Regions from separate parts of the Cytobacillus spongiae genome, predicted to be linked through region 2. Evidence: a T-box and tRNA genes for the amino acid it is inferred to sense, from the RefSeq annotation. Region 2 holds a T-box; the other holds one or more tRNA genes.
The links. A T-box is a leader RNA that pairs with one kind of tRNA and senses whether it is charged. The one in region 2 lies ahead of argS (arginine--tRNA ligase), so its partner is inferred to be a tRNA-Arg.
Positions count from the first base shown of each region.

Region 1: it encodes a tRNA-Arg, which carries the amino acid that the T-box ahead of argS (arginine--tRNA ligase) is inferred to sense. The anticodon was not compared.

Region 1 is NZ_CP089997.1:289,808-305,856, forward strand. It holds gene LS684_RS01590 (Tex family protein) at 1-1,884, shown strand, start outside; gene cmpA (cortex morphogenetic protein CmpA) at 1,893-2,006, opposite strand; gene LS684_RS01600 (SprT family protein) at 2,250-2,720, shown strand; tRNA gene LS684_RS01605 (tRNA-Asn) at 2,853-2,927, shown strand; tRNA gene LS684_RS01610 (tRNA-Ser) at 2,931-3,021, shown strand; tRNA gene LS684_RS01615 (tRNA-Glu) at 3,031-3,102, shown strand; tRNA gene LS684_RS01620 (tRNA-Asp) at 3,181-3,257, shown strand; tRNA gene LS684_RS01625 (tRNA-Gln) at 3,269-3,343, shown strand; tRNA gene LS684_RS01630 (tRNA-Lys) at 3,351-3,426, shown strand; tRNA gene LS684_RS01635 (tRNA-Leu) at 3,441-3,525, shown strand; tRNA gene LS684_RS01640 (tRNA-Leu) at 3,585-3,671, shown strand; tRNA gene LS684_RS01645 (tRNA-Arg) at 3,739-3,815, shown strand; tRNA gene LS684_RS01650 (tRNA-Pro) at 3,825-3,901, shown strand; tRNA gene LS684_RS01655 (tRNA-Gly) at 3,927-4,000, shown strand; rRNA gene LS684_RS01660 (16S ribosomal RNA) at 4,085-5,635, shown strand; rRNA gene LS684_RS01665 (23S ribosomal RNA) at 5,951-8,883, shown strand; rRNA gene rrf (5S ribosomal RNA) at 9,022-9,138, shown strand; tRNA gene LS684_RS01675 (tRNA-Met) at 9,160-9,233, shown strand; tRNA gene LS684_RS01680 (tRNA-Asp) at 9,237-9,313, shown strand; gene tsaE (tRNA (adenosine(37)-N6)-threonylcarbamoyltransferase complex ATPase subunit type 1 TsaE) at 9,687-10,142, shown strand; gene tsaB (tRNA (adenosine(37)-N6)-threonylcarbamoyltransferase complex dimerization subunit type 1 TsaB) at 10,139-10,834, shown strand; gene rimI (ribosomal protein S18-alanine N-acetyltransferase) at 10,859-11,308, shown strand; gene tsaD (tRNA (adenosine(37)-N6)-threonylcarbamoyltransferase complex transferase subunit TsaD) at 11,308-12,330, shown strand; gene LS684_RS01705 (ABC-F family ATP-binding cassette domain-containing protein) at 12,557-14,482, opposite strand; gene moaC (cyclic pyranopterin monophosphate synthase MoaC) at 14,628-15,116, shown strand; gene LS684_RS01715 (redox-sensing transcriptional repressor Rex) at 15,300-15,953, shown strand; gene LS684_RS01720 (twin-arginine translocase TatA/TatE family subunit) at 16,030-16,049, shown strand, end outside.
Region 2 is NZ_CP089997.1:2,077,960-2,094,008, forward strand. It holds gene LS684_RS10510 (glycosyl hydrolase family 18 protein) at 1-1,610, shown strand, start outside; gene LS684_RS10515 (purine/pyrimidine permease) at 1,740-3,035, shown strand; gene LS684_RS10520 (EAL domain-containing protein) at 3,225-5,399, shown strand; gene LS684_RS10525 (HD-GYP domain-containing protein) at 5,434-6,405, shown strand; gene LS684_RS10530 (ABC transporter ATP-binding protein) at 6,705-7,739, shown strand; gene LS684_RS10535 (ABC transporter permease) at 7,732-8,385, shown strand; gene LS684_RS10540 (glycine betaine ABC transporter substrate-binding protein) at 8,403-9,296, shown strand; gene LS684_RS10545 (CoA-binding protein) at 9,338-9,760, shown strand; T-box leader at 9,803-10,021, shown strand; gene argS (arginine--tRNA ligase) at 10,066-11,751, shown strand; gene parE (DNA topoisomerase IV subunit B) at 12,152-14,128, shown strand; gene parC (DNA topoisomerase IV subunit A) at 14,128-16,049, shown strand, end outside.

The DNA of each region.
Region 1 (16,049 bases), 1.8 Mb from region 2:
GCCGTTAAGCTACAAGAAGTAGAGGATCTATATCGTCCGTATAAACAAAAGCGAAGAACAAAGGCAACTGTCGCAAAGGAAAAAGGGTTGGAGCCTTTCGCAGAATGGCTGATGACATTCCCGATGGAAGAGAACATAGAGGAGAAGGCTAACGAGTTTTTATCTGAAGAGAAAGAAGTATTAAGTGTAGACCATGTGATTGCAGGCGGGAAAGATATTATCGCTGAATGGGTGTCAGATCATCCAGATGGCCGCAAGTGGATACGTAAAGAAACGTATAAAACTGGAAAGATAGAAACGACACTCAAAGATGCTGATAAGGATGAAAAGAAAGTATACGAGATGTACTACGAATATGAGGAACCAGTATCAAAAATTGTTCCTCACCGAACTCTTGCGATTAATCGTGGAGAAAAAGAAGACATATTAAAGGTGAATATTAAGCCAAACATAGAGTGGATTATAAGCTACTTAGAGAAGAAATGGATTACGAAGGCAAATTCGATAACAGCTTCAACCGTCAAAGAAGCGATTGAGGATGGATACAAGCGATTAATTCAGCCATCCATAGAACGAGAAATCCGCAGCGAATTGACGGAAAAAGCAGAAGAACAGGCCATTCATATTTTCTCTGAGAACTTACGAAACCTCCTTCTTCAACCTCCTTTAAAAGGAAAGGTTGTGTTAGGGGTAGATCCTGCCTATCGAACAGGCTGTAAACTTGCGGTTGTTGATGAAACAGGAAAGGTACTAGATATCGGAGTGATCTATCCTCATCCTCCTGTCTCTAAAACAAAGGAAGCTCGTGAAAAAATCATTAAGGTTATTCGAACGCATCAAGTAGAGATGGTGGCAATAGGAAATGGGACAGCTTCTAGGGAAACGGAGCAATTCGTTGTAGATATTCTAAAAGAAATACAAGGAAATATTTTTTATCTCATCGTGAATGAGGCCGGTGCGAGTGTCTATTCAGCCTCAGATTTAGCAAGAGAAGAGTTTCCGAATTATCAAGTGGAGGAAAGAAGTGCCGTATCAATTGCTCGTAGGCTGCAAGATCCATTGGCGGAGCTCGTGAAGATTGACCCGAAGTCAGTTGGAGTTGGACAATATCAGCATGATGTTTCTCAAAAGAAGCTTTCTGAATCCCTGACATTCGTTGTAGAAACAACGGTTAACCAGGTTGGAGTCAATGTGAATACTGCCTCTTCGTCACTTCTTCAATATGTAGCTGGATTATCAAAGTCAGTAGCTAATAATATTGTGAAAAAAAGAGAAGAAGAAGGCAAGTTTTCTAAACGAAGTCAATTAAAGAAAATCCCTAGGCTAGGCGCGAAAACATATGAGCAAGCAATTGGATTTTTGAGAATCATTGATGGAGCAGAGCCCTTAGATCGAACAGGTATCCATCCAGAGAATTATTCAGAAGTAAAGAATCTATTATCCCCACTTGGCTTCTCTACAAAAGATATCGGGAAGCCAGAGCTTAAAGAAGCCCTAGCAAAACTTGATGTTCAGAAAAGCGCTACTGAACTAGGGGTAGGGGAACTTACATTACAAGACATTATTGATGCGTTAGTAAGGCCAGAACGAGACCCGCGGGATGATCTACCTAAGCCTTTATTAAAGAAAGACGTGTTAAAGCTAGAGGATCTAAAGCCAGGAATGGAGCTGCAAGGTACGGTTCGAAATGTAGTCGACTTTGGGGCATTTATTGATGTAGGAGTGAAGCAGGATGGACTTGTTCATATCTCTAAGCTAAGACGTCAATTTGTAAAACATCCACTAGACGTAGTCGCAGTAGGAGACGTTGTGACGGTTTGGGTAGATAGTATAGATATACAAAAGGGAAGAGTTGCATTATCAATGCTATCTCCAGAGGAATAAACACTGCCTTATGAGCAGTGTTTTTTTCTGTAAATAAACCAGAATTGGTTGAGTAGTTTAATTTGATAACGATCCTTCTCTAAGAAAGCTCTTTGCATTTGATTCTGAAACCATGTGGGCATAGTCGTGATACCTCCTCTGATGACTAACAAAGGTTGTTTTCCTTTTTTTTGTGGAAAGGAAGGGATTTTTTGAATTACCTTGAACAAAGAACTAAACGTGCAAAAATACCATATTTACATTACGCTTTCTTTGATTAGCTGCATGTGAGATGAGAGTTATTCTTACAGAAGACAATATCAATGTATGTTATAATAGATTGTCAGGTTCACATATAGTGTTCTATAGAAGGAAATGAGTAAGTTATGGAAGATAAAGAGCTTCAACAGCTGGTGGAAAAAATATCAAATGATTCTTTCCAAAAGCCATTTAAGCACAAAGCGGTTTTTAATGCTCGCTTGCAAACCACTGGGGGACGATACTTATTAGGTTCCCACAATATCGAAATTAATAGAAAATATTTAGAACAAATCGGAATAAATGAAGTCATCAGCATCATCAAGCATGAGCTTTGCCATTATCATTTGCATTTAGAAGGCAAGGGGTATCAGCATAAAGATGCAGATTTTAAATTGCTGCTCAACCAAGTAGGAGGAGCAAGATACTGTTCTACACTACCTAACCGACCAACTAGAAAAATAAGAAAGACCATTTTCTATATGTGCGAACAATGCGGAACCCAATATCGAAGAAAGAAAGTAATCAACACTTCGAAATATGTTTGTGGAAAATGCCGTGGTAAATTAATTAAAGTGAAAGAGTTGACGGTTGATTAATGTTATGTTAAATTTAATAACCGTCACTGCTTTCCAGTGCTTGTTTATTTTTGAAAAAATGATTATTGACTTTCATATTACATGTCATTATAATATGAAGAGTCGATAAGACATATGACATTTTAAGATTATTCCACAGTAGCTCAGTGGTAGAGCTATCGGCTGTTAACCGATCGGTCGCAGGTTCGAGTCCTGCCTGTGGAGCCATATGGGGAAGTACTCAAGAGGCTGAAGAGGCGCCCCTGCTAAGGGTGTAGGTCGGGTAACCGGCGCGAGGGTTCAAATCCCTCCTTCTCCGCCATAATATAATGGCCCGTTGGTCAAGCGGTTAAGACACCGCCCTTTCACGGCGGTAACACGGGTTCGAATCCCGTACGGGTCATCGGCTTTTAATAGTCAGTGAGGAACTGGCAAGGACAGTTGCTTTGCTGACTATTCATTATCTATAATGAGTTATTTTGGTCCGGTAGTTCAGTTGGTTAGAATGCCTGCCTGTCACGCAGGAGGTCGCGGGTTCGAGTCCCGTCCGGACCGCCATTATAATATATTGGGCTATAGCCAAGCGGTAAGGCAACGGACTTTGACTCCGTCATGCGTAGGTTCAAATCCTGCTAGCCCAGCCATTTTTTAGAGCCATTAGCTCAGTCGGTAGAGCATCTGACTTTTAATCAGAGGGTCGAAGGTTCGAGTCCTTCATGGCTCACCATTTTCAATTTCATTGCGGGTGTGGCGGAATTGGCAGACGCACCAGACTTAGGATCTGGCGCCGCAAGGCGTGGGGGTTCGACTCCCTTCACCCGCACCAAACATTATGATTGCATAATGATGCATTGTATGGTATGATATATCTTGTCTTTCCTTTAAGCGGTCGTGGCGGAATGGCAGACGCGCTAGGTTGAGGGCCTAGTGGGGGTTAACCCCGTGGAGGTTCAAGTCCTCTCGGCCGCACCAAAAAAGTTTTAAAAAAAGATTGACACTAGCTATCGAGTTTGATATACTTAGTAAGTCGTTTTGAAAGGCGCCCGTAGCTCAATTGGATAGAGCGTTTGACTACGGATCAAAAGGTTAGGGGTTCGACTCCTCTCGGGCGCGCCATTCTAAAAACGGGAAGTAGCTCAGCTTGGTAGAGCACTTGGTTTGGGACCAAGGGGTCGCAGGTTCGAATCCTGTCTTCCCGACCAGAGTGAATCTTTATCCTTCTAATATGCGGGTGTAGTTTAATGGTAAAACCTCAGCCTTCCAAGCTGATGTCGTGGGTTCGATTCCCATCACCCGCTCCAACCAAATGATTGTTCTTTGAAAACTAAACGAACCATAACGTCAACGTTTTAATTTGTTTTAACTATTGAGCTAATCAATACTCTTTAATGGAGAGTTTGATCCTGGCTCAGGACGAACGCTGGCGGCGTGCCTAATACATGCAAGTCGAGCGGATCTTTAAAAGCTTGCTTTTAAAGATTAGCGGCGGACGGGTGAGTAACACGTGGGCAACCTGCCTATAAGACTGGGATAACTCCGGGAAACCGGGGCTAATACCGGATAATGGCTCCTAACACATGTTAGGATTCTGAAAGATGGCTTCGGCTATCACTTATAGATGGGCCCGCGGCGCATTAGCTAGTTGGTGAGGTAACGGCTCACCAAGGCAACGATGCGTAGCCGACCTGAGAGGGTGATCGGCCACACTGGGACTGAGACACGGCCCAGACTCCTACGGGAGGCAGCAGTAGGGAATCTTCCGCAATGGACGAAAGTCTGACGGAGCAACGCCGCGTGAGTGATGAAGGTTTTCGGATCGTAAAACTCTGTTGTTAGGGAAGAACAAGTACCGTTCGAATAGGGCGGTACCTTGACGGTACCTAACCAGAAAGCCACGGCTAACTACGTGCCAGCAGCCGCGGTAATACGTAGGTGGCAAGCGTTGTCCGGAATTATTGGGCGTAAAGCGCGCGCAGGCGGTTCCTTAAGTCTGATGTGAAAGCCCACGGCTCAACCGTGGAGGGTCATTGGAAACTGGGGAACTTGAGTGCAGAAGAGGAGAGTGGAATTCCACGTGTAGCGGTGAAATGCGTAGAGATGTGGAGGAACACCAGTGGCGAAGGCGACTCTCTGGTCTGTAACTGACGCTGAGGCGCGAAAGCGTGGGGAGCGAACAGGATTAGATACCCTGGTAGTCCACGCCGTAAACGATGAGTGCTAAGTGTTAGAGGGTTTCCGCCCTTTAGTGCTGCAGCTAACGCATTAAGCACTCCGCCTGGGGAGTACGGTCGCAAGACTGAAACTCAAAGGAATTGACGGGGGCCCGCACAAGCGGTGGAGCATGTGGTTTAATTCGAAGCAACGCGAAGAACCTTACCAGGTCTTGACATCTCCTGACAACCCTAGAGATAGGGCGTTCCCCTTCGGGGGACAGGATGACAGGTGGTGCATGGTTGTCGTCAGCTCGTGTCGTGAGATGTTGGGTTAAGTCCCGCAACGAGCGCAACCCTTGATCTTAGTTGCCAGCATTCAGTTGGGCACTCTAAGGTGACTGCCGGTGACAAACCGGAGGAAGGTGGGGATGACGTCAAATCATCATGCCCCTTATGACCTGGGCTACACACGTGCTACAATGGATGGTACAAAGGGCTGCAAGACCGCGAGGTTTAGCCAATCCCATAAAACCATTCTCAGTTCGGATTGCAGGCTGCAACTCGCCTGCATGAAGCCGGAATCGCTAGTAATCGCGGATCAGCATGCCGCGGTGAATACGTTCCCGGGCCTTGTACACACCGCCCGTCACACCACGAGAGTTTGTAACACCCGAAGTCGGTGGGGTAACCTTTTGGAGCCAGCCGCCTAAGGTGGGACAGATGATTGGGGTGAAGTCGTAACAAGGTAGCCGTATCGGAAGGTGCGGCTGGATCACCTCCTTTCTAAGGATATTTACATGAAAGTTGACGCTTATGGTTCGTTTAGTTTTGAGAGAGCAATCTCTCTATAACAAACTCTCTTCTTATTATAGAAGAAAGTGAACTTGTTCCTTGAAAACTAGATAATGAAATATAGAAGAAAAAAGAATTACCGAGTAATCGCCAATCTTAAGATTTTCTCTAAACAAGAAATTAGAAGGTTTCAAGACACGAGCAGGTCGAGGAAGCAACTGAGTGAGCACCGGAATGTACTTACGTACATGAGGAGCGGAGCGAAGGAAGCTGACGAAGAGATGCGATGTGTATTGAAAGCTTATAGGTTAAGTTAGAAAGGGCGCACGGTGAATGCCTTGGCACTAGGAGCCGATGAAGGACGGTACTAACACCGATATGCTTCGGGGAGCTGTAAGTAAGCTTTGATCCGGAGATTTCCGAATGGGGAAACCCTCTATCCGTAATGGGATGGAATCCTTATCTGAATACATAGGATATGGAAGGCAGACCCGGGGAACTGAAACATCTAAGTACCCGGAGGAAGAGAAAGCAAATGCGATTCCCTGAGTAGCGGCGAGCGAAACGGGATTAGCCCAAACCAAGAGGCTTGCCTCTTGGGGTTGTAGGACACTCTATACGGAGTTACAAAGGAACGGAGTAAACGAACAAGCCTGGAAAGGCTGGTCAGAGAAGGTAACAACCCTGTAGTTGAAACTTCGTTCCCTCTTGAGTGGATCCTGAGTACGGCGGGACACGTGAAATCCCGTCGGAAGCTGGGAGGACCATCTCCCAAGGCTAAATACTCCCTAGTGACCGATAGTGAACCAGTACCGTGAGGGAAAGGTGAAAAGCACCCCGGAAGGGGAGTGAAAAAGATCCTGAAACCGTGTGCCTACAAGTAGTTAGAGCCCGTTAATGGGTGATAGCGTGCCTTTTGTAGAATGAACCGGCGAGTTACGATTACATGCAAGGTTAAGTTGGATAGACGGAGCCGTAGCGAAAGCGAGTCTGAATAGGGCGAATGAGTATGTGGTCGTAGACCCGAAACCAGGTGATCTACCCATGTCCAGGGTGAAGTCCAGGTAACACTGGATGGAGGCCCGAACCCACGCACGTTGAAAAGTGCGGGGATGAGGTGTGGGTAGCGGAGAAATTCCAATCGAACTTGGAGATAGCTGGTTCTCTCCGAAATAGCTTTAGGGCTAGCCTCATGTAGTAAGAGTCTTGGAGGTAGAGCACTGTTTGGACTAGGGGCCCCCATCGGGTTACCGAATTCAGATAAACTCCGAATGCCAAAGACTTATCCATGGGAGTCAGACTGCGAGTGATAAGATCCGTAGTCGAAAGGGAAACAGCCCAGACCACCAGCTAAGGTCCCAAAGTATACGTTAAGTGGAAAAGGATGTGGAGTTGCTTAGACAACCAGGATGTTGGCTTAGAAGCAGCCACCATTTAAAGAGTGCGTAATAGCTCACTGGTCGAGTGACTCCGCGCCGAAAATGTACCGGGGCTAAACGTATCACCGAAGCTGTGGATTGACATCTACGATGTCAGTGGTAGGAGAGCGTTCTAAGGGCGTTGAAGCTAGACCGCAAGGACTGGTGGAGCGCTTAGAAGTGAGAATGCCGGTATGAGTAGCGAAAGATGGGTGAGAATCCCATCCACCGAATGCCTAAGGTTTCCTGAGGAAGGCTCGTCCGCTCAGGGTTAGTCGGGACCTAAGCCGAGGCTGAAAAGCGTAGGCGATGGACAACAGGTTGATATTCCTGTACCACCTCTTTTCCGTTTGAGCAATGGGGGGACGCAGGAGGATAGGGTAAGCGCGCTGTTGGATATGCGCGTCCAAGCAGTTAGGCCGGTAACGAGGCAAATCCCGTTACCATAAGGCGGAGCTGTGATGGCGAGGGAAATAAAGTACCGAAGTTCCTGATTCCACACTGCCAAGAAAAGCCTCTAGCGAGGAAAAAGGTGCCCGTACCGCAAACCGACACAGGTAGGCGAGGAGAGAATCCTAAGGTGAGCGAGAGAACTCTCGTTAAGGAACTCGGCAAAATGACCCCGTAACTTCGGGAGAAGGGGTGCTTTTTAGGGTGAATAGCCCTGAAAAGCCGCAGTGAATAGGCCCAGGCGACTGTTTAGCAAAAACACAGGTCTCTGCAAAGCCGCAAGGCGAAGTATAGGGGCTGACGCCTGCCCGGTGCTGGAAGGTTAAGAGGAGGGGTTAGCGTAAGCGAAGCTCTGAATCGAAGCCCCAGTAAACGGCGGCCGTAACTATAACGGTCCTAAGGTAGCGAAATTCCTTGTCGGGTAAGTTCCGACCCGCACGAAAGGCGTAACGATCTGGGCACTGTCTCAACGAGAGACTCGGTGAAATTATAGTACCTGTGAAGATGCAGGTTACCCGCGACAGGACGGAAAGACCCCGTGGAGCTTTACTGTAGCCTGATATTGAATTTTGGTACAGCTTGTACAGGATAGGTAGGAGCCTTGGAAGCCGGAGCGCCAGCTTCGGTGGAGGCATTGGTGGGATACTACCCTGGCTGTATTGAAATTCTAACCCACGCCCCTGATCGGGGCGGGAGACAGTGTCAGGTGGGCAGTTTGACTGGGGCGGTCGCCTCCTAAAGAGTAACGGAGGCGCCCAAAGGTTCCCTCAGAATGGTTGGAAATCATTCGTAGAGTGTAAAGGCACAAGGGAGCTTGACTGCGAGACCTACAAGTCGAGCAGGGACGAAAGTCGGGCTTAGTGATCCGGTGGTTCCGCATGGAAGGGCCATCGCTCAACGGATAAAAGCTACCCCGGGGATAACAGGCTTATCTCCCCCAAGAGTCCACATCGACGGGGAGGTTTGGCACCTCGATGTCGGCTCATCGCATCCTGGGGCTGTAGTCGGTCCCAAGGGTTGGGCTGTTCGCCCATTAAAGCGGTACGCGAGCTGGGTTCAGAACGTCGTGAGACAGTTCGGTCCCTATCCGTCGTGGGCGTAGGAAATTTGAGAGGAGCTGTCCTTAGTACGAGAGGACCGGGATGGACGCACCGCTGGTGTACCAGTTGTCTTGCCAAAGGCATCGCTGGGTAGCTATGTGCGGAAGGGATAAGTGCTGAAAGCATCTAAGCATGAAGCCCCCCTCAAGATGAGATTTCCCATAGCGCAAGCTAGTAAGATCCCTGAAAGATGATCAGGTTGATAGGTCAGAGGTGGAAGCATGGTGACATGTGGAGCTGACTGATACTAATCGATCGAGGACTTAACCAAATAAGAAAGCGAAGGCGACTGTACAACTTCGATAGAAGGTAGGAGCCGTAGCTGGACTAGTCAATTCAATGGCATTACCGTAATTCTTTCTTCTATACATTATCTAGTTTTGAGGGAACAAACCTCAAGTTAAAATAGTCTGGTGATAAAGGCGAGAAGGTCACACCCGTTCCCATGCCGAACACGGAAGTTAAGTTTCTCAGCGCCGATGGTAGTTAGGGGCTGTCCCCTTGTGAGAGTAGGACGTCGCCAGGCTTTGCTTTTTAATAATATTATCGCGGGGTGGAGCAGTCTGGTAGCTCGTCGGGCTCATAACCCGAAGGTCGCAGGTTCAAATCCTGTCCCCGCAATTTGGTCCGGTAGTTCAGTTGGTTAGAATGCCTGCCTGTCACGCAGGAGGTCGCGGGTTCGAGTCCCGTCCGGACCGCCATTTTCAAGTAATCTACGAAGCATAATGTTTCGTTTTTTTTATTTATACGGATTGTTTATTACGACCACAGCAAATGGATGTGGTCTATTTTTATGGGCAAAAGTATGCTCCTAATTAGCTAGAAACTCATTCATATTATAAACAAAGAACAACAGCTAAGCACTCAACTATTCTACCCATCGTCAGTATGAACAGATTAACCACACTTTTCCACGCTAGAATTCTCTAATATTATCATAGTAGTAAATGTTAAGCTCATTCAGTTACAGCCTTTGCCCATTGAGCAAAATTCATGTAAACTACATATAGATTCCTACGACATGTTTTAAAGAGCTAGAGGTATGTCAAATACTTAATATAAAGGTGATTGTGAATGAAGCCATTTGAATTGAAAACGTCCACACCTGAGGAAACGATGGAATTCTCAAAACGATTAGGACAACTTCTTCAAGCGGGAGATGTTCTCACATTAGAAGGAGACTTAGGTGCAGGAAAAACAACATTTACGAAGGGGCTAGCCAAAGGATTAGACATAGCTAAAACGGTGAATAGCCCAACATTTACGATTATTAAAGAATACAGGGGACGGTTGCCTTTATATCATATGGATGTATACCGAGTGGAAGATTCCTTCGAGGATTTAGGCTTTGATGAATATTTCGATGGAGAGGGTGTAACTGTTGTGGAATGGGCTCATCTCATTCAGGAGCAGCTACCAAAGGAGTTGCTAGAGATCCAATTATTCCACGGAGAAGAGGACTCTAGAAGAATTCAAATGATGCCACATGGTAAGCGATATGAAGAGCTATGTAAGGAGATTTTTCAATGAGAATTTTAGCAATTGATACATCCAATTATTCACTTGGGGTAGCAATTATAGAACAAGATAAAGTAATTGGTGAGTATGTAACCAATTTAAAGAAGAATCATTCCGTACGGGCCATGCCAGCAGTTGAAGGATTGATGAAGGAATGTGATACGAAACCTTCAGATTTAACTAAGATTGTTGTGGCAAAAGGTCCTGGATCTTATACAGGGGTTCGTATTGGTGTAACGCTTGCTAAAACGTTAGCCTGGACGTTAAATATCCCTCTTGTTGGTGTCTCAAGCCTAGAAGTACTTGCGGCGTCAACTGGTCGCTATTTTAATGGCATGATTTCTCCAATATTTGATGCTAGACGAGGTCAAGTGTATACAGGCTTATATCAATTTCAAAATGGAAAGTTGACAACTGTGATCAATGATCAACTGATCATGTGTGATCAATGGGTTGAGCAGCTGAAGAAAGAGACACAGCCTGTATTGTTCGTCGGAAATGACTTGCCCATTCATCAAGGGGCAATTGATTCGGTATTGGGAGAAAAGGCTACTCTGGCTTCTTTTACAGAGCATAATCCTCGACCAGCAGAGCTTGCTCTTCTCGGAAGAGACATAGAAGGGGAAGATGTACATTCGTTTGTCCCCAACTATATAAGGCTTGCTGAAGCTGAGGCAAAATGGCTAGAAGCGAACAAGAAATAAAATACTCAATAAGGAAGACCTGGAATGATTAAACCACTAACATTTCGTTATATGGAAGAAAAGGATATTAGCCAGATCCTCAAAATCGAGAAGGCATCATTTGCTACGCCATGGAGTTATGAAGCTTTTAGTAATGAACTCACAAAGAATCAGTTTGCTGTGTACATTGTGATAGAGGATGAGGGAAGAGTCATAGGCTATTGCGGGGTATGGGTAGTAGTAGATGAAGCGCATATTACAAATGTGGCTCTGCTTCCAGAGTACAGAGGAAAAAAGCTAGGGGAAGCATTGATGCGCAAGGTGATGGAAGTAGCGAAACAGATGGGTGCATCTTCAATGACGCTCGAGGTTAGAGTGACAAACGATGTAGCCCAGTCTCTATATCGAAAGCTAGGTTTCCAAGATGGAGCGATTCGGAAAAATTATTATACGGATAATCAAGAAGATGCTTTAGTAATGTGGGTGAATTTATGATAGGAAAAGATCGGATCATTATGGGGGTTGAAACGAGCTGTGATGAAACAGCCGTTGCCATCATTAAAAACGGGAAAGAAATATTGTCGAACGTAGTGGCTTCCCAGATCGATAGTCATAAACGCTTTGGTGGGGTAGTACCTGAGATTGCTTCACGTCACCATGTCGAGCAAGTGACCGTTGTATTTGAGGAGGCTTTAAAGCAAGCTGGAGTCTCCTATGAGGAGATAGATGGGATTGCCGTAACTGAGGGGCCAGGTTTAGTTGGTGCGCTTCTTATTGGAGTGAATGCAGCAAAGGCAATTGCTTTTGCCCACAATATCCCTCTAGTTGGTGTTCATCATATTGCTGGTCATATTTATGCAAATCGTTTAGTAGCTGACTTAAAGTTCCCGCTTCTAACTCTTGTTGTATCTGGGGGACACACAGAGCTTGTTGTGATGAAGGAGCATGGTCATTTTGAAGTGATCGGGGAAACAAGAGATGACGCGGTAGGAGAAGCTTATGATAAAGTAGCACGTACATTAAACCTCCCGTATCCAGGTGGGCCACATATTGACAGACTTGCTTATGAAGGAGAGGACACGCTTAGCCTACCAAGAGCGTGGCTTGAAGAAGATTCCTATGATTTTAGCTTTAGCGGTCTAAAATCAGCAGTTATTAACACTGTCCACAATGCAGAGCAAAGAGGCGAACAAATTCGTCCACAGGATCTTGCAGCAAGCTTTCAAGCAAGTGTCATTGATGTTCTCGTTACAAAAACAATAAAAGCAGCGAAGGCATTTGGTGTAAAGCAGCTATTATTAGCAGGGGGGGTAGCTGCAAATAAAGGGCTTAGAGCAGCTATTGAAGTAGCTGTTCAAGAGCTAGAAGAAGTCGAGCTAGTCATCCCACCACTATCCTTATGTACAGATAATGCTGCCATGATTGGAGCGGCTGGGAGTGTCTTTTTTGAAAAAGGCCAGCGTGCAGACCTTGCTTTAAATGGAAATCCAGGGTTAGATTTAACTATCCACAACTGAAAATAAGAACCGGGAAAAAAATCCTCGCTACGTGCGAGGGTTTTTTTGTGGATAACAGTCCAACTAACCAAAATATTGTGAAAAATGTGGATAAAACCACTGTTTCCTGTGGATAATGTGGAAAAGTCTGTTGAAAGCCTATATAATTGATACACATTTGTGAATAAGATTGTGGAAAAAAGAAAAAGGATCACGAAAATGATCCCATTTCTTTTGACATATATACTTATTCTTCAGCAAGCTCTGCCCATTCATCCATTAAGCGCTCTAAATCTGCCTTTGCTTTTTCGTTTTCCTGATTGATTGCTTGTACCTTTTCATGGTCCTTAAACACATCAGGGTCGCAAAGCTGTTGTTCATATTCTTCAATTTTCTCTTCAATTGCTTGAATAGAGGTTTCTATTTCTTCAAGTCGACGCTTTCGTTGCCGTTCGAGTTTTTTCGCTTCTTTATCCTGTTGATAGTTCGTTTTGTCCTGCTTGGCGTGGACAACTTGCTTAAGATCTTTCGGCATCTCTAATGCTTTCAGCTCTTCTTGCTCCAGCTTTTTTTCAACATAATAGTCATAGTCTCCAAGGTATTCAGTTGCACCCGTTTTCCCCATCTCGATTACCTTTGTAGCAATTCGGTTAATAAAGTAGCGGTCGTGGGACACAAATAGAATGGTACCTGGATAATCGACAAGGGCATTCTCAAGCACTTCCTTGCTATCTAAGTCTAGATGGTTGGTCGGTTCATCTAGAATCAGAAAGTTTGCTTTTTCCATCATTAATTTCGCTAGAGCAAGCCTTGCTTTTTCCCCACCGCTTAAGGTGGAAACTGTCTTTAACACATCATCCCCGGAAAATAAGAAATTGCCTAATACAGTTCGTATTTCTTTTTCGCTTTTCAGAGGATAATCATCCCATAGCTCATTTAATACTCGCTTGTTAGAAGTAAGCTTTGCTTGCTCCTGATCATAGTAGCCAATAGCTACGTTTGAACCTAGATTAATGATTCCAGCAAAGGGCTTTAGCATGTTCATAATCGTTTTAAGCAAGGTAGATTTTCCAATACCGTTAGGTCCCACTAAGGCAATGCTATCACCTCTAGTGAGTCTCATCGTTATCTGTTTTGTCACTATTTGTTCTTCATAGCCAATTGCAAGGTCACGAATGTTCAGCACTTCATTTCCACTTTGCTTTTCGATATCAAAATGAAACGTCGCTGACTTCTCATCCCCTAGTGGACGATCCATTAACTCCATTCTCTCAAGCTGCTTTCTTCTGCTTTGTGCGCGTTTTGTTGTAGAGGCACGGGCTAAATTTTTCTGAATAAAATCTTGGAGCTTGGCCACTTCCTCTTGCTGCTTCTCGTATTGCTTCATATCTCGCTCATAGTTCTCTGCTTTACGGTCTAAGTAATAACTATAGTTACCTGTGAATTTCGTAATTTGGTGCCTTGAAATCTCATACACCTGGTTGACGACTTTATCAAGGAAATAGCGATCATGGGATACAATTAATATGGCACCTGAATAGCTCTGTAAATACTGCTCCAGCCATGTTAAGGTTTCAATATCAAGATGGTTCGTCGGCTCATCAAGAATTAGAATATCTGGCTTTGATAATAAGAGCTTGGCCAGAGCGAGCCTCGTTTTTTGTCCACCGCTTAAAGTAGATATAGTTGTCGAATAATCAAAGTCATGAAAATGTAATCCGTGGAGGACTGAACGGATATCAGACTCGTATTGATAGCCGCCCCGCTCTTTAAATTCCACCTGAAGCAAATCATACTCTTTTAAGATGCGCTCATACTCAGTAGGCTGATCAAAGATATTTGGGTTCGCCATCTTTTCTTCTAATCTGCGCAAATCTTTTTCCATTTGACGAAGATGGTTGAACACGGTAAGCATTTCATCCCAAATCGATAATTCTGAAGCGAGTCCTGTGTTTTGAGCAAGATAGCCAATTTCGACTCCTTTTGGTTTAATCATGTCTCCAGATTCATAGGAAAGCTGTCCTGCAATGATCTTTAAAAGAGTCGACTTACCTGCACCATTTCGCCCAACGAGCGCTATTCGGTCCCTGGATTGTACTTCTAGCTTTATATTCGATAAAATAAGGTCAGCACCAAAATATTTATTTAATTGGTTTACTTGTAATAAAATCATGTTCTTTCACCTCAATGTTATAGAAATAGTGTAACTTATCTTCTATAATTCGAGCAATAAGAGTAAACTTGTGAAGTAACGTACAAAGTTCATACACAGATGGAATAAAATAGTGTATATTTTGATAGAGAGGTGTTTTTTAAAGATGACAGAATTTACACACTTTAATCAAGAAGGAAGAGCAAAGATGGTGGATGTGAGTGATAAGCCAGAAACAATAAGAACGGCAATTGCTCATTCTAGCATTACAGTTAATAAAGAAATTTATGAGAGAATTACTAATCAACAAATGAAAAAAGGGGATGTGCTTGCCGTCGCCCAGGTAGCTGGAGTCATGGCTTGTAAAAAAACGAGCGAGCTAATTCCAATGTGCCATCCACTCCCATTAACTGGAGTAGACATATCATTTGCATGGACAGTGAAAGAGGAAGACTATATTCTAGAAATAGAAGCAGCCGTCAAAACAAAGGGTAATACAGGTGTTGAAATGGAAGCGCTAACAGCTGCGTCCGTTTGTGCCCTTACTGTCTATGATATGTGTAAGGCAGTTGATAAAGGAATGGTAATAGGTCAAACGTATTTAGTAGAGAAAACAGGCGGGAAAAACGGTGACTTTAAACGAGAAAAGCTATAGTAAAAAAGAATCTTTCTGGTAAAGGGACTTAGCAGGATGACTATTTGTGTGGAGATACACGAAGAAATCTCTTGATGAAGAAGGATGACTGCACCATCTGAGAGCCTACAGAAGGTTAACGAAGATTAACGGTCTCTTAAGGAAAACAACAAATACTAGAGTAGGGGAGCGGGGGAGATTGATATGAATAATGAAACCATCAAAATTCCGCAAGCGACAGCCAAGCGGCTGCCATTATATTATCGTTTTTTAAAAAACTTACATTCTTCAGGAAAACAGCGGGTTTCATCTGCTGAGTTAAGTGAAGCCGTAAAGGTCGATTCTGCAACAATACGTAGAGATTTTTCTTATTTTGGTGCTTTAGGAAAGAAGGGATATGGGTATAATGTGAATTATTTATTATCCTTCTTTCGAAAAACACTCGACCAGGACGAGCTTACAAAGGTTGCGTTAATTGGGGTCGGAAACTTAGGAACGGCATTTTTAAATTATAATTTTTTAAAGAATAATAATACAAAGATCGAAATTGCTTTTGATGTGTCCGAAGATCGCGTCGGGAAAAAAATCGGAAGTGTTCCCATCTATCACATGGATGACCTTGAAGAAAAGATTAAAGAACATGATGTGCAGGTAGCGATCTTAACCGTACCAGCGCCAGTTGCGCAAACGATTACCGATCGAATTGTAGAGGTCAATATTAAGGGGATTTTGAATTTTACACCGGCTCGATTAAATGTGCCTTCAACGATTCGTATTCATCATATTGATTTGGCAGTTGAGCTTCAGTCTCTCGTCTATTTCTTAAAGCATTATCCGAATGAACAAGTGGAATCTTAAATTTATTCTATCCAATAGAAAACAGTTGAACATCAGTATAAAAACGTTATGATAGAGAAAGGGAGGTGAGGCTAAAATGATGAACGTTGGTATGGG
Region 2 (16,049 bases):
CCTTTGCTTCAAAGGAGAGAACGGATTATTTTATAGGAGAGCATCCTATTTTATATAAAGGGGAGCAGGTAGGAAACGCGGTAGTAGAGAATAATACCGTATATGTTCCCCTTTCATTTATGAAGCAATATGTGGATGACAGCATTGCGTTTGATGAAAAATCAAATTCCATTATTATTACGACGAAGGATAAAGTGATTCAAATGCCTTCTGAATCTCTCACCTATTATGTGAATGAAAAGCCGGTTAAGCTACAGCTTACCCCCATAACCGATCAACAAGGGGAGCTTTATATTTCACTCGACCCTATACTTGCCTATTATCCTATACAATATGACCTATTAGATGCCACAAAGGCAATTTGGATTGAACAAGACGGTGATGAGAGGCAGGTAGGAACGATCCATGCTCCGAAGGCACATGAAGAGAAGCTTCGCCTACGTTCAGAAGCTCATCTTCAATCACCATACTATGATCAAGCATCAAATGGAGAAACGGTCTTTGTCGAGAAAGAAGAGCAAGAATTCTATTATATCCGCAAAGAAAATGGGGTAGCGGGTTATATTCATAAAGAATTTGTTCAAAAAGAAGAGAAGAGAACGGTTTCCATCGTACATGAACAAAAGGAAGCCACTCTACCAATTATCAATGGACCCATTCAATTAACGTGGGAAGCCGTTTATTCCAAAAATCCTGACATCAGTCAATTACCTGCCATGCCTGGGGTGAACGTTGTTTCTCCCACTTGGTTTGAGCTAAGTGGAGAAGATGGATCGATAAAAAACTTAGGTTCTTTGGATTATGTGAACTGGGCAAAGAAACGAGGCTATCAAGTCTGGGCACTGTTTTCTAATGCATTTGATCCTGAACTTACACATACAACGTTTAAAGACTATGAAACTCGTCAGAAAATGATTAGACAGCTTCTCCATTACAGTCAAATGTACCAATTAGATGGGATTAACATCGATATAGAGAATGTGAATATTGAAGATGGTCCTCTAATCACTCAATTTGTTCGTGAAGGAACACCCTATTTTCATGAGGCTGGATTAATCGTTTCAATGGATATCAATTTTATCTCAAACAGCGGAAATTGGTCTGCTTTTTATGAAAGAGAGAAACTGGCTGAAATTGTTGATTATTTAATGGTCATGGCATATGACGAGCATTGGGGCTCTTCACCCGTTGCAGGAAGTGTAGCAAGCTTGCCGTGGGTTGAAGAAAATTTACAAAAGCTATTAGAAGTCGTACCAAATGAGAAACTGATCCTCGGTGTGCCGTTATATACCCGAATCTGGGAGGAAAAAGCTAACGGGGAAGTTTCGTCAAAAGCGTGGAGTATGAAAAAAGTAAAGGAATGGTTGAAGACCAATAATGTAAAGTCAGTATATGATGAGACAACAGGTCAAAATTATGCTGAGCATTATTCAGAGGGAGATCAAGCCACTTATAAAATTTGGCTTGAGGATGAAGTTTCTTTACAGAAAAGAGCCGAGCTAGCCAATAAATATGATCTCGCTGGAGTAGCAAGCTGGTCAAGGTTTTTTGCAGATGATACCGCTTGGACTGCATTAAACTTAGATCAAAAACAAGTAACGAAAAAATAATTTTGCTTATAACAGTAAGCTGCCAAGACACGCGTATCACTTGGCAGCTTTTACATTTGTCGTTGAGATATTGAGATATTCATCCATTTTTATTACGATGAATAGAGGATAAGGGATGGGAGTGACTAGATGAAGACAGGATTATCAGCCATACAGTGGATGGCCTTTATGATCGCAGGAACAATCGTCGCACCGATTGCCATTGCAGAGTTATATGGATTAAGTGCTGCAGAGACCTCGGGACTTGTACAGCGGACCATGTTTGTACTTGGGATATCAAGCCTCTTACAAGGCTTGATCGGACATAGACTCCCAATCAATGAGGGGCCTGCAGGACTATGGTGGGGAGTATTTGTTATTTATGCGGGGATTGGCACAACCATTTTTCAATCGTCAACTGAAACACTACAGGCTTTAGAAGGTGCTATGATCATAAGTGGAATGGTTTTTATTCTTTTTAGTAGCTTAAAGTGGATTGAAAAGCTGGCTACCCTTTTTACACCTGTCGTATCAGGTGTTTACTTGTTATTGCTTGTGTTACAGCTTAGTGGTTCATTTATGAATGGGATGCTAGGGGTTGGCTACCGAAAAGAAGAAGTGGACCTTCCGATTGCGGGAATTAGCTTTGTTGTTGTCCTTTTAGCCTTCTATTTATCTAGGCATTCTTCAACACTTATCAGTCAATATTCCATTTTAATTTGCCTAAGTGTTGGATGGTGCTTGATGGCCATATTCAAGCTGTCAACCCCCTTTACTTTTCCAAGTGATCGCATCCTCTCGTTTCCAAAGGTGTTTTCTTTTGGAATGCCAGTATTTGAGACAGGGATGATCATCACAGCCATATTTGTCTCGTTGCTTTTACTTACAAATATGATTGCAAGTATTCATGTCGTGCGAAGAGTGTTGAGTACATATAGAACAGAAGATCGACCTACAAGAGTAACTGCAGGAGGCTTTGTAACGGGGATCAACCAATTATTAGGAGGTGTGTTCTCAGCTATTGGACCTGTACCTATTTCTGGCGCTGCTGGGTTTATTGCCACGACGAACATTAGTAAACTCCTTCCGTTTTTGATTGGTGCTGCCTTTGTAACCATTTCGAGTTTCTTTCCAATGATGATGAGCTTTTTTGCCGCATTACCAACTCCAATCGGTTACGCCGTTACATTTGTTGTTTTTACAAATATGGTTGGAATCGCGTTTGGCGAAATTGAAAAAGAGGCAAATCAAAGCAGAATTAGGCGAGTGATTGGTGTTGCCTTGCTTACAGGGGTTGGTGCCATGTTTGTTTCCTCAAAAGCGTTTATTGGTATTCCTCCCTACCTTACAGCACTACTGAACAACGGATTAATCCTGGGAACATTGATGGCAATAATAATCGACCAATATTCGATTCGGAAAGAAAAGCTACTTTCCAAAGTCTAATTTAACTTCGCACATCGTGTGGAGTTTTTTTGTTTTTTGTTAACTAAATATTCATTGAATTTTCACAGAATGATCAAATTTGCTATCGCTACAAAATGGTAAAATTTTAAAAAGGGGTTTGATAGTTCGATATACCCGGGTTTATTTTACTATACAAACGTAAAGGAAATGTGACAGGGAGGGAATTCGTTGTTAAATATATCACCATATGGAAGCAATCGACAAAGACAAATAGAGTGGTTAAACAAGGAACTAAAGGATATAAAGTTTGCCCTTGATCAATCAACGATTCTAGCAATCACTGATGCAAAAGGAAAAATCACCTATGTAAACGATAAATTTTGTGAGATATCAGAATATTCAAGAGATGAACTAATTGGAAAGGACCACCGAATGGTCAATTCCGGACACCATCCGAAAAGCCTCTTTAAAGAAATGTGGGATACCATTCAGAGCGGAAGGATTTTTAGAGCAGAGGTGAAAAACAAAACAAAATCGGGTTCATATTATTGGGTAGATGCTGTTATTGTTCCTTTTCTTGATGAAAAGGGTAAGCCCTTTCAGTATATTGCAATACGACATGATATCACAAAAAGAAAGCTTGCCGAACAAACGATCTACCAGCTAGCCTATTATGACAAACTTACGAAATTACCCAACCGTTCTCTACTAGAGCGTAACCTACAAGATATTATGAACCAACATGTACAAGCAGAGCAGTCGTTTGGCGCGCTATTAATAGACATTGACTACTTTAATAAAATCAACGAAGCGTTTGGAAATAACGTAGGAGATCAAGTGTTAATTTCGGTCTCAACGATCTTAATGAATGGAGCACCTGCAAATAGTTTCCTTGCAAGGATAAGCTCCGATCAGTTTTGTTTCATTTTAATGAACAGTTCGAAAGCAGAATTATCAAAAACAGCTTCAACTATCTTACAATCCGTATCAAAGCCTATTAAGGTAGATGAGTTAGAACTGAAGGTTACGCTCAGCATTGGAGGCTGTCTGTTTCCGCAAAATGGTGAAACGGTTAGTGATGTTTTTTCACAAACTGAAACAGCAATGAAATATGCGAAAGAGCTGGGAAGGAACAATTTTTATTTTTACTCGAATAAGATGAATCTTCAATTGATTGAAGGCTTTGAAATGAAGAATGAATTATTTAAAGCCTATGAGTCAAATCTGATTCAAATGCACTTTATTCCGATAGTCAAGTTAAACACGGGAAAAATTATTGGAGTAGAAGCGATCCCATACTGGAATCATCCATTCTGGGGTGAACTCGATCAGGAGGAATTTAACAGGCTTAGCAGAGAAATTGGAATTGATCATCTGGTCACGAATTGGCTTCTCGAACAATCGATAAAGATGAATAAAAAATGGCAATTGAACAACTTACAACATATACCTATTTCAATTGCTTTCGATTCAAAATATTTCTTAAAGCCTAACTTTATCGATGATTTAGCAAGCCTTTTGGCGGATGAAAAGTTACTTCCACAATATGTAGATTTACAAATTACGAGGGGAGAAAAAATCGTCCCCACAAAACAATTAGCCGAAAAAATGAAAGAACTAAAAAGCAAAGGTGTAAACCTAACGCTCGCTGGTTTTGGGACTGGTAGCTTTTCGTTAAATGAACTTAAGCTTTATGCCCCGGATTCCATTAAAGTTTCTAAAACATTATTAAACCAATACAAAAACTCAGTAGATGAAAAAATACTAAAATCGCTATTAAGCCTGATGAGAGATTTACAGGTTCAAGCGAATGTAGAAGGATGTGATACAAAGGAACAGTATGATTTTCTTAAAAAAGTTGGCTGTGATGTGACGCAAGGGATTTATTTTTCCACCCCCCTCAATGAAGAGGAATTTGAGCGTTTATTAAAGGTTGGCCACTGTTCACCTATGATTACGAGTGATGACGAAAATTGGGAAAATCGAAGAAAATATTTCCGGATTGAGCTTCCATACTCCATTAGTTCCTTTATTACGATTAGTGAGATTCAAGGAAAAGAAGTCAATTTAGGAAAAACAGAGGTCCTTGTTGAAGATATCGGTCCAGGTGGCCTTAGGTTCCTATCACTCATTAAATTTCCAGTTAATCCTTTTGTAATCCTATCTATTCATGTAAATGTGTTAAACGCTCAATTTGAACTAAAAGGAAAAATCGTTCGATACAAAGAGATAAAAAAGGGCTTTTTTGAATATGGACTCGAGTTTGTTATTAGTGAGCATGAAAGACAAAGGCTACTTACGAATTTAAACCGCTTCTCAGCTTTAATTAAGAATAATTCAATCAATCACTCAGATCGATTTGTTACTGGGGATAAATTTCTGTATTTAAAGAAAGAACAATAATTTTGATTATTTCCAAACGAAATGAAGGAGTATTATGAAAAAAATCTATAACTATCATAAAGATACGTTAACCGAGATTGAGATTGAACAAATACTTATGAAACAATATAAAGAGGAATTTGGCAATTGCTCCCCTTCGAAAGATTTAGATGGGATGAACCATTTGAAATCTAGTATTCGTAAAGCTTGTGAAGAGCTTTCTTTTATTTTTGAAATGACAAAGTTGACGAAAGAGATACAAATTCAACCGATTCAACAGAAAGTTGTACCTGAAATCTTGAAGATTACGAAAACACCTTATATTAGTTATTTAATAAAGCTTTTACACCAAAGTGATCCCTATACCGCACAGCATAATATTAGTGTAGCCATCTTGTCGGGGCTTTTAGGAAAATGGCTTAGATTATCAGAAGAACACTTAAGAGTATTAATTACAGGTGCAGTTTTACATGACATTGGTAAATTATGTATTCCCGAAAGGATCTTGAACAAGCCTGGAAGATTAACTAATGAAGAATTTTCAGTAATAAAAATGCATCCCATTTATGGGTATCATCTATTATTGAATCAACAAAAGCTTCAGTTCGATATTCCGCTAATTGCATTACAGCATCACGAACGGATGGATGGAAGTGGATATCCATATAACTTAAAAGGAAATGAAATTACGACCTATGCCAAAATTGTCGGTGTAGTCGATGTATTTCATGCGATGGCATCAGACCGTGTCTACCGGAAAGCACTGCCTTTTTATCAAATTATGGATGAAATGAGTAAAGGCTCGTATGGTTTGCTAGACATGAAAATCACTACTGTTTTCATTCGAGGAATAATGACGTCATTGATCGGTGAGAAGGTATTGCTATCAACCGGGAAAATGGGCATAATCCTTTCTGTACATCAGAGTGACCCCTTACTGCCATTAATAAAAGTACAAGATACTTTCATCGACCTAATGAAAGACCGGTCTATTCAAATCAGCAAAATTGGTTTATTTGATAAATGATCACATTAGCCATATTGAATCAACTGTACGAATCCCAATTCCTCTCCTTTTAAGGAAGTTGGGATTTTTTTTATCGAGTTGAATTCGAATTGACGGAATTGATAAATAAAAAGAATCATTACTGAAAATGCCGGATAGAACCCATTAATGGAAGGGGTTAAGAAATGCATCTGATGCCTTCATATTTAAAGTTGAATCATGAATAACGGAACTTCTGAGCAAAATAATTGGAAAAATGAATGGGATTCATCTACTCTAAGTAGGTAAGAAGTGATATGCATAATTAAGGAAGGTGGAACATGATTCGATTTGAAGGTGTGAAGAAAGTATATGAAGATGGATTTCAAGCTGTAAAACAATTGGATTTGCAAATCCAAGAGGGTGAGCTTGTCACTTTAATCGGCCCAAGTGGGTGCGGAAAGACGACTACGATGAAAATGGTAAACAAACTGATTGAGCCAACTGAAGGGAAGATTTATGTAGCCGGACAAGACATTTCAACTGTTAATGCCGTCGAGCTCCGTCGAAATATCGGGTATGTGATTCAGCAAATCGGATTGCTACCACATATGACAATTGCTGATAATATTTCCCTAATTCCGAAATTAAAAGGCTGGAGTAGGGAACAATATACGAAAAGGGTTGACGAACTGCTAGATCTCGTTGGACTTGATCCGTCCCTGTACCGTGAAAAATATCCACTAGAGCTTAGTGGGGGTCAGCAGCAGCGTGTCGGAGTTGTAAGAGCACTTGCCGCTGAGCCGCCAATTGTTCTGATGGATGAACCCTTTAGCGCCTTAGATCCGATCAGTCGAGAGCAACTGCAGGATGAATTAAAAATACTGCAAAAGAATATCAAAAAGACAATTGTATTTGTTACGCATGACATTGATGAAGCCTTAAAGATATCTGATCGAATGATTATCATGAAGGAAGGTGAAATCGTGCAAATCGATTCACCAGAACAGATATTGAAAAATCCAAAGAATGGGTTTGTCATCGACTTTATTGGGGAAAATCGGTTAGGGAATAAGTCGAGTAAAAAGGTAATGGATCTAATGATGCCCAATCAACTGAATTATTCATCCATATCCTTTAAAACGGATACGGATGGTACATATGTAGGAGCCTTTCAATTGGATCATGAGGTAGCTAATTATCCAGTGGTCTATAGTGACCAAGAATTGACAATAGCAGTTCGATTACTAATTGAACAAACATTAGACATTGTACCTGTTCTAACAAAAGAACGTCAGCTTGTCGGGATGATTTCAAAGGATCAGCTTCTGTCCTATTACTCGGGCATTGATGGGAAAGAGGTGCAGCATGGATAAAAATTCATTTTCACTCTTTCTAGACACGGTGTCTACCCGTTCAGATGATATTTTAAAGGGCTTAATGGAGCATTTATTTTTATCATTTACCAGTATTTTTATTGCCTTATTCATTGCCATTCCTTTAGGTATCTATATTTCGCGCAATCGAAAATTTGCTGAGTTTTTCATTGGAATAACTGCTGTGTTTCAAACGATTCCAAGCCTTGCCTTTTTCGGATTTCTTATTCCCATCTTTGGAACAGGTAGTGTTACGGCCATTACAGCGCTGACCATCTATTCTCTTTTGCCTATCCTCCGAAATACATATACAGGAATTGTTGGTGTGGATAGCGGGATTATTGAAGCAGGAAAAGGGATGGGGATGACAAGTAAACAAATATTAACAAAAATTGAATTGCCACTCTCCCTTCCGTTTATGATGGCAGGAATTCGCACAGCTACCGTATTAACGGTTGGGGTTGCGACACTTGCAACTTTTGTTGGTGCTGGTGGCTTAGGGGATTTGATTTATCGCGGTCTATCCACCTGGAATAATCAGCTGGTACTCGCAGGAGCCATTCCAGCAGCGGCACTTGCAATTTTCTTTGATTATTTATTAAAGCGAGTAGAAAAATTAGCCACACCAAAAGGAATGAAAAATTGATTGGAGGAACCAGATAGATGAATCGAAAAGGATTAGTAGTATCAATTCTATTAATGGTCGTCACTATTCTTTCGGCATGTGGAGGAAATAATGACGAGAAAATTGTCATTTCAGGAAAAATGTGGACCGAGCAATATATTCTCCCTCATATCTTATCCGAGTATATTCAAGCGAAGACAGATTATAACGTGGAAGTAAAAGACAGTCTAGGTGAAGTGTCGATCTTAACTCCTGCTCTTGAAAAAGGAGATATTGATATGTATGTAGAATATACAGGTACAGGACTTGAGGCTGTTTTGAAGGAAAAAGCTGAGCCAGGAGAGTCAGCAGATTCTGTATTAGAGCGAGTGAGAAAGGGCTACAAGGAGAAATTTGATGTCGTTTGGTTAGAGCCGCTTGGCTTTGAAAACACGTACACGCTCGCCTATACAAAAGAGCAAAATATTGAAGCAGAAACATTTTCAGACCTAGTTCCTTTCACAAAGGATCTTACGTTTGGAGCTCCCCATCAATTTTACGAACGAGCAGACGGGTATGATGCTTTAGCAGAAGCATATGCATTCCAATTCAAAGGTACAGAAAGCTTTGATCCGAACATAATGTATGAAGCTGTTAAGCAAGGAGATGTAGATGTCATCCCTGCTTTTACTACAGATGGCCGCATTGTTCGATATGACTTGGAATCATTAAAGGATGATAAAGGATTTTTCCCTGCTTACTATGCAGCACCGGTAGTAAGACAAGAAGTGCTTGATCAGTTTCCTGACCTAGAAAAGGTTGTCAATGAGCTTGCTGGAAAAATCAGCGAAACAGAAATGTCAGAAATGAATGCTAAAGTAGACATTGATAAAAATGACCCAAAAGAGGTAGCAAGAGAATTTCTTATTTCAAAAGGGTTAATCGAAGACTAAGCTATTAGCTTTACTTATATTAATGGAAAGTGGGAAGACAGATGCCAATTGAAAATCCAAGTAGAGAAGAAATAGGTTCCATCTTAAAAAAGGCGAAGAGAATTGCTGTTGTTGGGTTAAGTGCGAATCCTGAAAGAACTTCATACATGGTTTCAGAAGCAATGCAAAAAGCAGGCTACGAAATTATTCCAGTCAATCCGAGTATTGATGAAGTGCTAGGTGTCAAAGCCGTTGCAAGCCTGAAAGATATTGACGGCCATGTAGATATCGTCAATATTTTTCGCCGATCCGAATTTTTACCTGACATCGCAAAGGAATTTGTTGAAATCGATGCAGATGTATTCTGGGCTCAACTGGGTGTAGAACATGAGGAAGCATATACTTTTCTAAAAGAAAAGGGCTATATCATTATTATGGATCGATGCATTAAAGTAGAGCACGCCTTAACAAAGTCACGAAGCTAGTTGCTATTTTTTATTAAAGCTTTATAATATATAAAAATATATCCAACATCAGTGACAAAGAGAGTAATTATGTAAGGGTGGGACTAGCGATTCAGGGATGGTGAAAGCCTGAACCTATTACACATAATGAAGCGCACTTTGTAGATGCTTTCCTGAACTAAGTAGGGGAAGCCGGGGCATGCCCCGTTAGAAAAGAAAGTGGTATAATCCTTGGATTATACAATTAGAGTGGTACCACGGGTCAAAGCTCCCGTCTCTTTATGTTAATAAAGAGACGGGAGCTTTTTATTTAGGGGGAGATTATGGTGAATGATAAAGAACGGTTCAGTCAAGTACTAGTTGATTGTTTAGAAGGTACGTTACAGCAATCAGATATACGAACAAGGATTGAAAAGCCGAAATTTGCTCATTTAGGCGACCTTGCGTTTCCTTGCTATGAGCTTTCAAAAATTTTTCGCAAGTCACCTCAGACGATTGCAGAAGAACTAGCCCAAAAACTAGCATCTCCTGAGTTTGAAAAAGTAGAAGCGGTAAATGGCTATGTCAATGTATTCCTCAAAAAATCGACTGTTTCAACAATGGTGATCAGAAAGATATTGAACGAAAAAAATGAGTACGGAACAAGTCATATAGGGGAAAATCAGGTCGTCACCATTGACTTTTCATCCCCTAATATTGCAAAGCCTTTTTCAATGGGGCATCTACGGTCTACTGTTATTGGAAATTCAATAGCACTTATATTGCAAAAATGCGGATTTCAGCCGATTCGTATAAACTATTTGGGGGATTGGGGCACACAATTTGGTAAATTAATCGTTGCCTATAAAATGTGGGGCAATGAAGATCAAGTCAAAATGCAGCCGATTAAAGAATTATTACGCCTATACGTCCAATTTCACGAGGCAGCAGAGCTTGATGAAAGCTTAAATGAACAAGCTAGAGAGTGGTTCAAAAGGTTAGAGAATGGCAATGAAGAAGCTTATTTTTTATGGTCTTGGTTTAAGGACGAGTCATTAAAGGAATTTGCTAGAATTTATGAGCTACTAGGCATCACATTTGACTCATATCACGGTGAAGCCTTCTACAATGATCAAATGGAAGCGGTTATACAGCAATTGAAAGAGAATTGTTTATTAGTCGAATCAGATGGTGCAAAAGTGGTGACACTTGATGAATACAGCCTACCACCAACCTTAATAAAAAAAACAAATGGCACAACCTTATATGCAACAAGAGATCTAGCAGCAGCCATTTACCGCCAAAAAACATACCACTTTACTAAGTCCCTTTATGTTGTTGGAAATGAACAAGCCCTGCATTTTAAACAAGTGTTCGCTGTTTTAAATAAATTAGCCTTACCTTGGCAAAAAGGGCTAGTCCATATTCCATTTGGCATGATGTTAAAAGACGGAAAGAAAATGTCGACCAGAAGAGGAAAGGTTGTGCTTTTGGAAGAAGTATTAAATGAGGCGATCACCCATTCAAAAGCGAACATTGCAGCGAGAAATGCAGAAATACCGAACGTAGATCAAGTAGCAAGACAGGTCGGTACGGGAGCGGTTATCTTTCATGATCTTAAGCACTTCCGTCAAAATGATATTGAATTTTCCTTAGAGGATATGCTGAAATTTGAAGGCGAAACTGGCCCATATGTTCAATATACACATGCTCGGGCATGTTCTTTATTACGAAAAGGGGATTTTCAAGAGGGTGTTGAGATTGCTAGCTTCAATGATGATTCTGCATGGGAGATCATTACGTTATTAACGGAGTTCCCTACTACAATTGAGCGGTCATTAAAGGAATACGATCCATCACAAATTGCTCGGTACGTTCTAGATGTATCAAAGGCATTCAATAAATATTATGGAATGGTACGGATCTTAGATGAAGAACAAAAACAGGTTAGACTATCTCTTGTTTATTCAGTAACGGTTGTGTTAAAAGAGGGCTTGCGTTTACTTGGAATTGAGGCTCCAGAAAGAATGTAATGGTAAGTTAAACCCATTGGTGCTGTCAAATGGCCATGGGTTTTTTTACGCATCAAAACCAGAAGCTAATTTATCAAACTAATCTAGATCAAATTGGTTTATACTTATAAAGGGCTTATGCAAATGAAAGGGAAGAGAAAAGAAAAGGCTTTTTCTCTAGTAATTATGAAATCTGATTCATGAACTTATTTGCCAAATCTCAATAAATATATACAATAAAACATAGACGTCTTTTCGTGAAGTTGATAATATAGACGGTATAGAACATTTGTTCGTTCAAATAATAATCACATTTTATTAAAGGATTATCTAAATTTTATAACGAATACATATACGGATGTTCGACATTATACATACAAAGACGATAGCGTGTTGTTTGCAAGATGAAAGGGGTATGTTCGTGGCAAAAAATCAACAAGCATTTGAGTACAATGATGATGCCATACAAGTACTAGAAGGACTAGAAGCTGTTCGAAAGCGTCCGGGAATGTATATCGGAAGCACAGATTCACGAGGTCTTCATCACTTAGTGTATGAAATCGTAGATAATTCAGTTGATGAAGCATTAGCTGGTTATGGAAACACAATTATTGTGAAATTACATAAAGATCATTCCGTTAGTGTACAGGACAAAGGAAGAGGAATGCCAACAGGTATGCATAAATTAGGCAAGCCGACGCCTGAGGTCATTCTAACTGTGTTACATGCAGGTGGAAAATTTGGTCAAGGTGGCTATAAAACAAGCGGTGGCCTGCACGGTGTTGGAGCATCAGTTGTAAATGCCTTATCTGAATGGCTAGTCGTCAAAATTAGAAGAGAAGGCTTCGTCTATGAGCAACGTTTTGAAAATGGAGGAAAGCCTGTTACAACGCTTGAAAAGGTTGGGAAAACGAATCAAACTGGAACAACCATTCATTTTAAGCCGGATCCAACCATCTTTTCTGCCACTACCTATAATTATGAAACATTATGTGAACGTTTAAGAGAGTCTGCTTTCTTGTTAAAAGGAATGAAAATGGAAATCATTGATGAGCGAAATGATTTCCATGACGTTTTTTATTATGAAAACGGAATAGAAGCTTTTGTACAGTACTTAAATGAGGAAAAGGACTCCCTTCATCCCGTGATTAGCTTTGAAGGTGCTCACAATGGTATTGAAGTGGACTTTGCCTTCCAATTTAATGATGGCTATTCCGAAAATGTTCTGTCATTTGTTAACAACGTTCGCACAAAAGACGGTGGAACGCATGAAGCAGGTGCAAAAACAGCGATTACGAGAATGTTTAACGAATATGCTCGTAAAGTGAACCTTCTTAAGGAAAAAGATAAAAACCTAGATGGTGCAGATATCCGTGAAGGCTTTTCAGCGATCATTTCGGTTCGCGTGCCAGAGGAGCTCTTGCAATTTGAAGGCCAAACAAAAGGAAAATTAGGAACAAGTGAAGCTCGTTCTGCTGTTGATACAGTCGTATCGGAGCATCTTTCTTATTTCTTTGAAGAAAATCCTGATATCAGCTCCCTCCTTATTAAAAAAGCGATCAAGGCGTATCAAGCAAGAGAAGCTGCTCGAAAAGCAAGAGAGGAAGCTCGAAGCGGCAAAAAGCGGAAGCGGTCTGAAACGGTATTATCTGGTAAGCTAACACCTGCTCAATCGAAGAATCCTCAAAAAAATGAATTGTACCTTGTTGAGGGTGACTCGGCAGGTGGATCAGCAAAACAAGGACGTGATCGCCGTTTCCAAGCCATCCTTCCTCTGCGCGGGAAAGTGATAAATACGGAAAAAGCGAAGCTAGCTGATATTTTTAAAAATGAAGAAATTAACACGATTATCCATGCAATTGGTGCTGGAATTGGAGCGGATTTTAACTTAGATGATGTAAATTATGACAAGATCATTATTATGACCGATGCAGATACTGACGGTGCTCATATCCAAGTTCTTCTTCTTACTTTCTTCTACCGCTATATGAAACCACTTGTTGAGGCTGGTAAGGTATTTATTGCCCTTCCTCCTTTATATAAAGTGAGCAAAGGGACCGGGAAAAAGGAAGTTGTAGAGTACACGTGGAGTGATGAAGAACTCCAGGATGCCATGAAGAAAATCGGGAAAGGCTATATGATTCAGCGCTATAAAGGTCTCGGCGAAATGAACGCAGACCAGCTTTGGGAGACAACGATGAACCCGGAAACGCGTACACTAATACGCGTACGTATTGATGATGCGGCACGTGCTGAACGTCGTGTTACCACATTAATGGGTGATAAGGTAGAGCCTCGACGAAAATGGATTGAATCCAATGTTGCCTTCGGTCTTGAAGAAGATGGAAGCATTCTGGAGAACGAAAACATTTCGGTAATTGAGGAGGTAGTGGAATGATAAATGCATCAGAGAAATTTCGTGACTTACCTCTTGAGGATGTGTTAGGTGATCGCTTTGGACGCTACAGTAAGTATATCATTCAGGAGCGTGCCCTTCCTGATGCTCGCGATGGACTTAAGCCTGTACAGCGCCGAATTCTGTATGCCATGCATGTAGAAGGCAATACAAATGAAAAAGGATTCCGAAAAGCGGCAAAAACAGTCGGAAATGTAATTGGGAATTATCATCCTCATGGTGATACATCTGTTTACGATGCCATGGTGCGGATGAGTCAGGACTGGAAGCTTAGAAATCTACTTGTTGAAATGCATGGAAATAACGGAAGTATCGATGGCGATCCTCCAGCTGCGATGCGTTATACAGAGGCGCGCTTATCTGCAATTGCATCAGAATTATTGCGGGATATTGAAAAAAATACGGTAGAGTTTATTCCAAACTTCGATGACACGTCAAGTGAACCAACTGTACTACCTTCCATGTATCCGAATTTACTTGTTAATGGATCAACGGGAATATCAGCAGGGTATGCAACAGAAATTCCCCCTCATCACTTAGGCGAAGTCATTGACGGTGTCATTTTACGGATGGACAACCCCCAATCGACTGTTGATGACCTAATGAAGGTGATAAAAGGACCGGATTTTCCAACTGGAGGCATTATTCAAGGCGTTGACGGAATTCGCAAAGCCTATGAAACAGGGAAAGGGAAAATCATCATTCGCGGAAAAGCGAATATTGAGGATGTTCGCGGGGGCAAACAACAAATTGTCATTACGGAAATCCCGTATGAAGTCAATAAAGCCAATCTTGTTAAGAAGATCGACGAATTTCGATTGGACCGGAAAGTGGAAGGGATTGCGGAGGTCCGGGATGAAACAGATCGCACCGGTCTCCGTATGGTCGTCGAATTGAAGAAGGATGCGGACGCAGAAGGCGTTTTAAATTACTTGTATAAAAATAGCGACCTTCAAATTCCATATAATTTTAATATGGTAGCTATTTCAAATAAACGGCCGAAATTACTAGGTATTCGCGAGTTGCTTGATGCTTACATCGGGCATCAAAAAGATGTTGTTACAAAACGCTCACAATACGATTTACAAAAAGCGAAAGATCGAGAGCATATTGTCGAAGGGTTAATGAAAGCTCTATCTGTATTAGATGAAGTGATTGCGACCATTCGAGCTTCAAAAGACAAACGAGACGCGAAAGACAATATCATTGCGAAATTCGCTTTTTCAGAGCCACAAGCAGAAGCAATTGTATCTTTACAGCTTTATCGATTAACCAATACGGATATTACTGCTTTACAGAATGAAGCAAGTGAGTTAGCGAAGAAAATCGAAGAGCTTTCAGCGATCCTACAAAGTGAAAAAGTGCTTCATTCGGTTATTAAAAAAGAGCTTAAAGCGGTTAAGAAAAAGTTCGAGGATGATAGAAAAACGCAAATCGAAGCAGAAATTGAAGAAATAAAGATTAACCTCGAGGTTCTTGTAGCAAGTGAAGATGTCATCGTATCTGTTACAAAAGAGGGCTATGTGAAACGAACAAGTCTTCGTTCTTATGCTGCGTCTAATGGACAGGATTTCGGCATGAAGGATTCAGATCGACTCATTGCCCAGCTGGATGTGAACACAACCGATGTGGTTGTCCTATTTACAAATAAAGGGAATTATTTATATTGTCCTGTTCATGAACTACCAGATATCCGTTGGAAAGATCTCGGACAGCATATTGCGAATATTATTCCAATCGATCGGGATGAACAAATTTTGCAAGCATTCCCGATTAAAGACTTTGAACAAGATCTGTTTATGCTGTTTGTCACTAAAAATGGAATGGTGAAGAAAACAGAGCTTAAGGCTTATAAAGCTCAACGTTACTCTAAGCCATTAGTGGCCATCAACTTAAAAGGAGA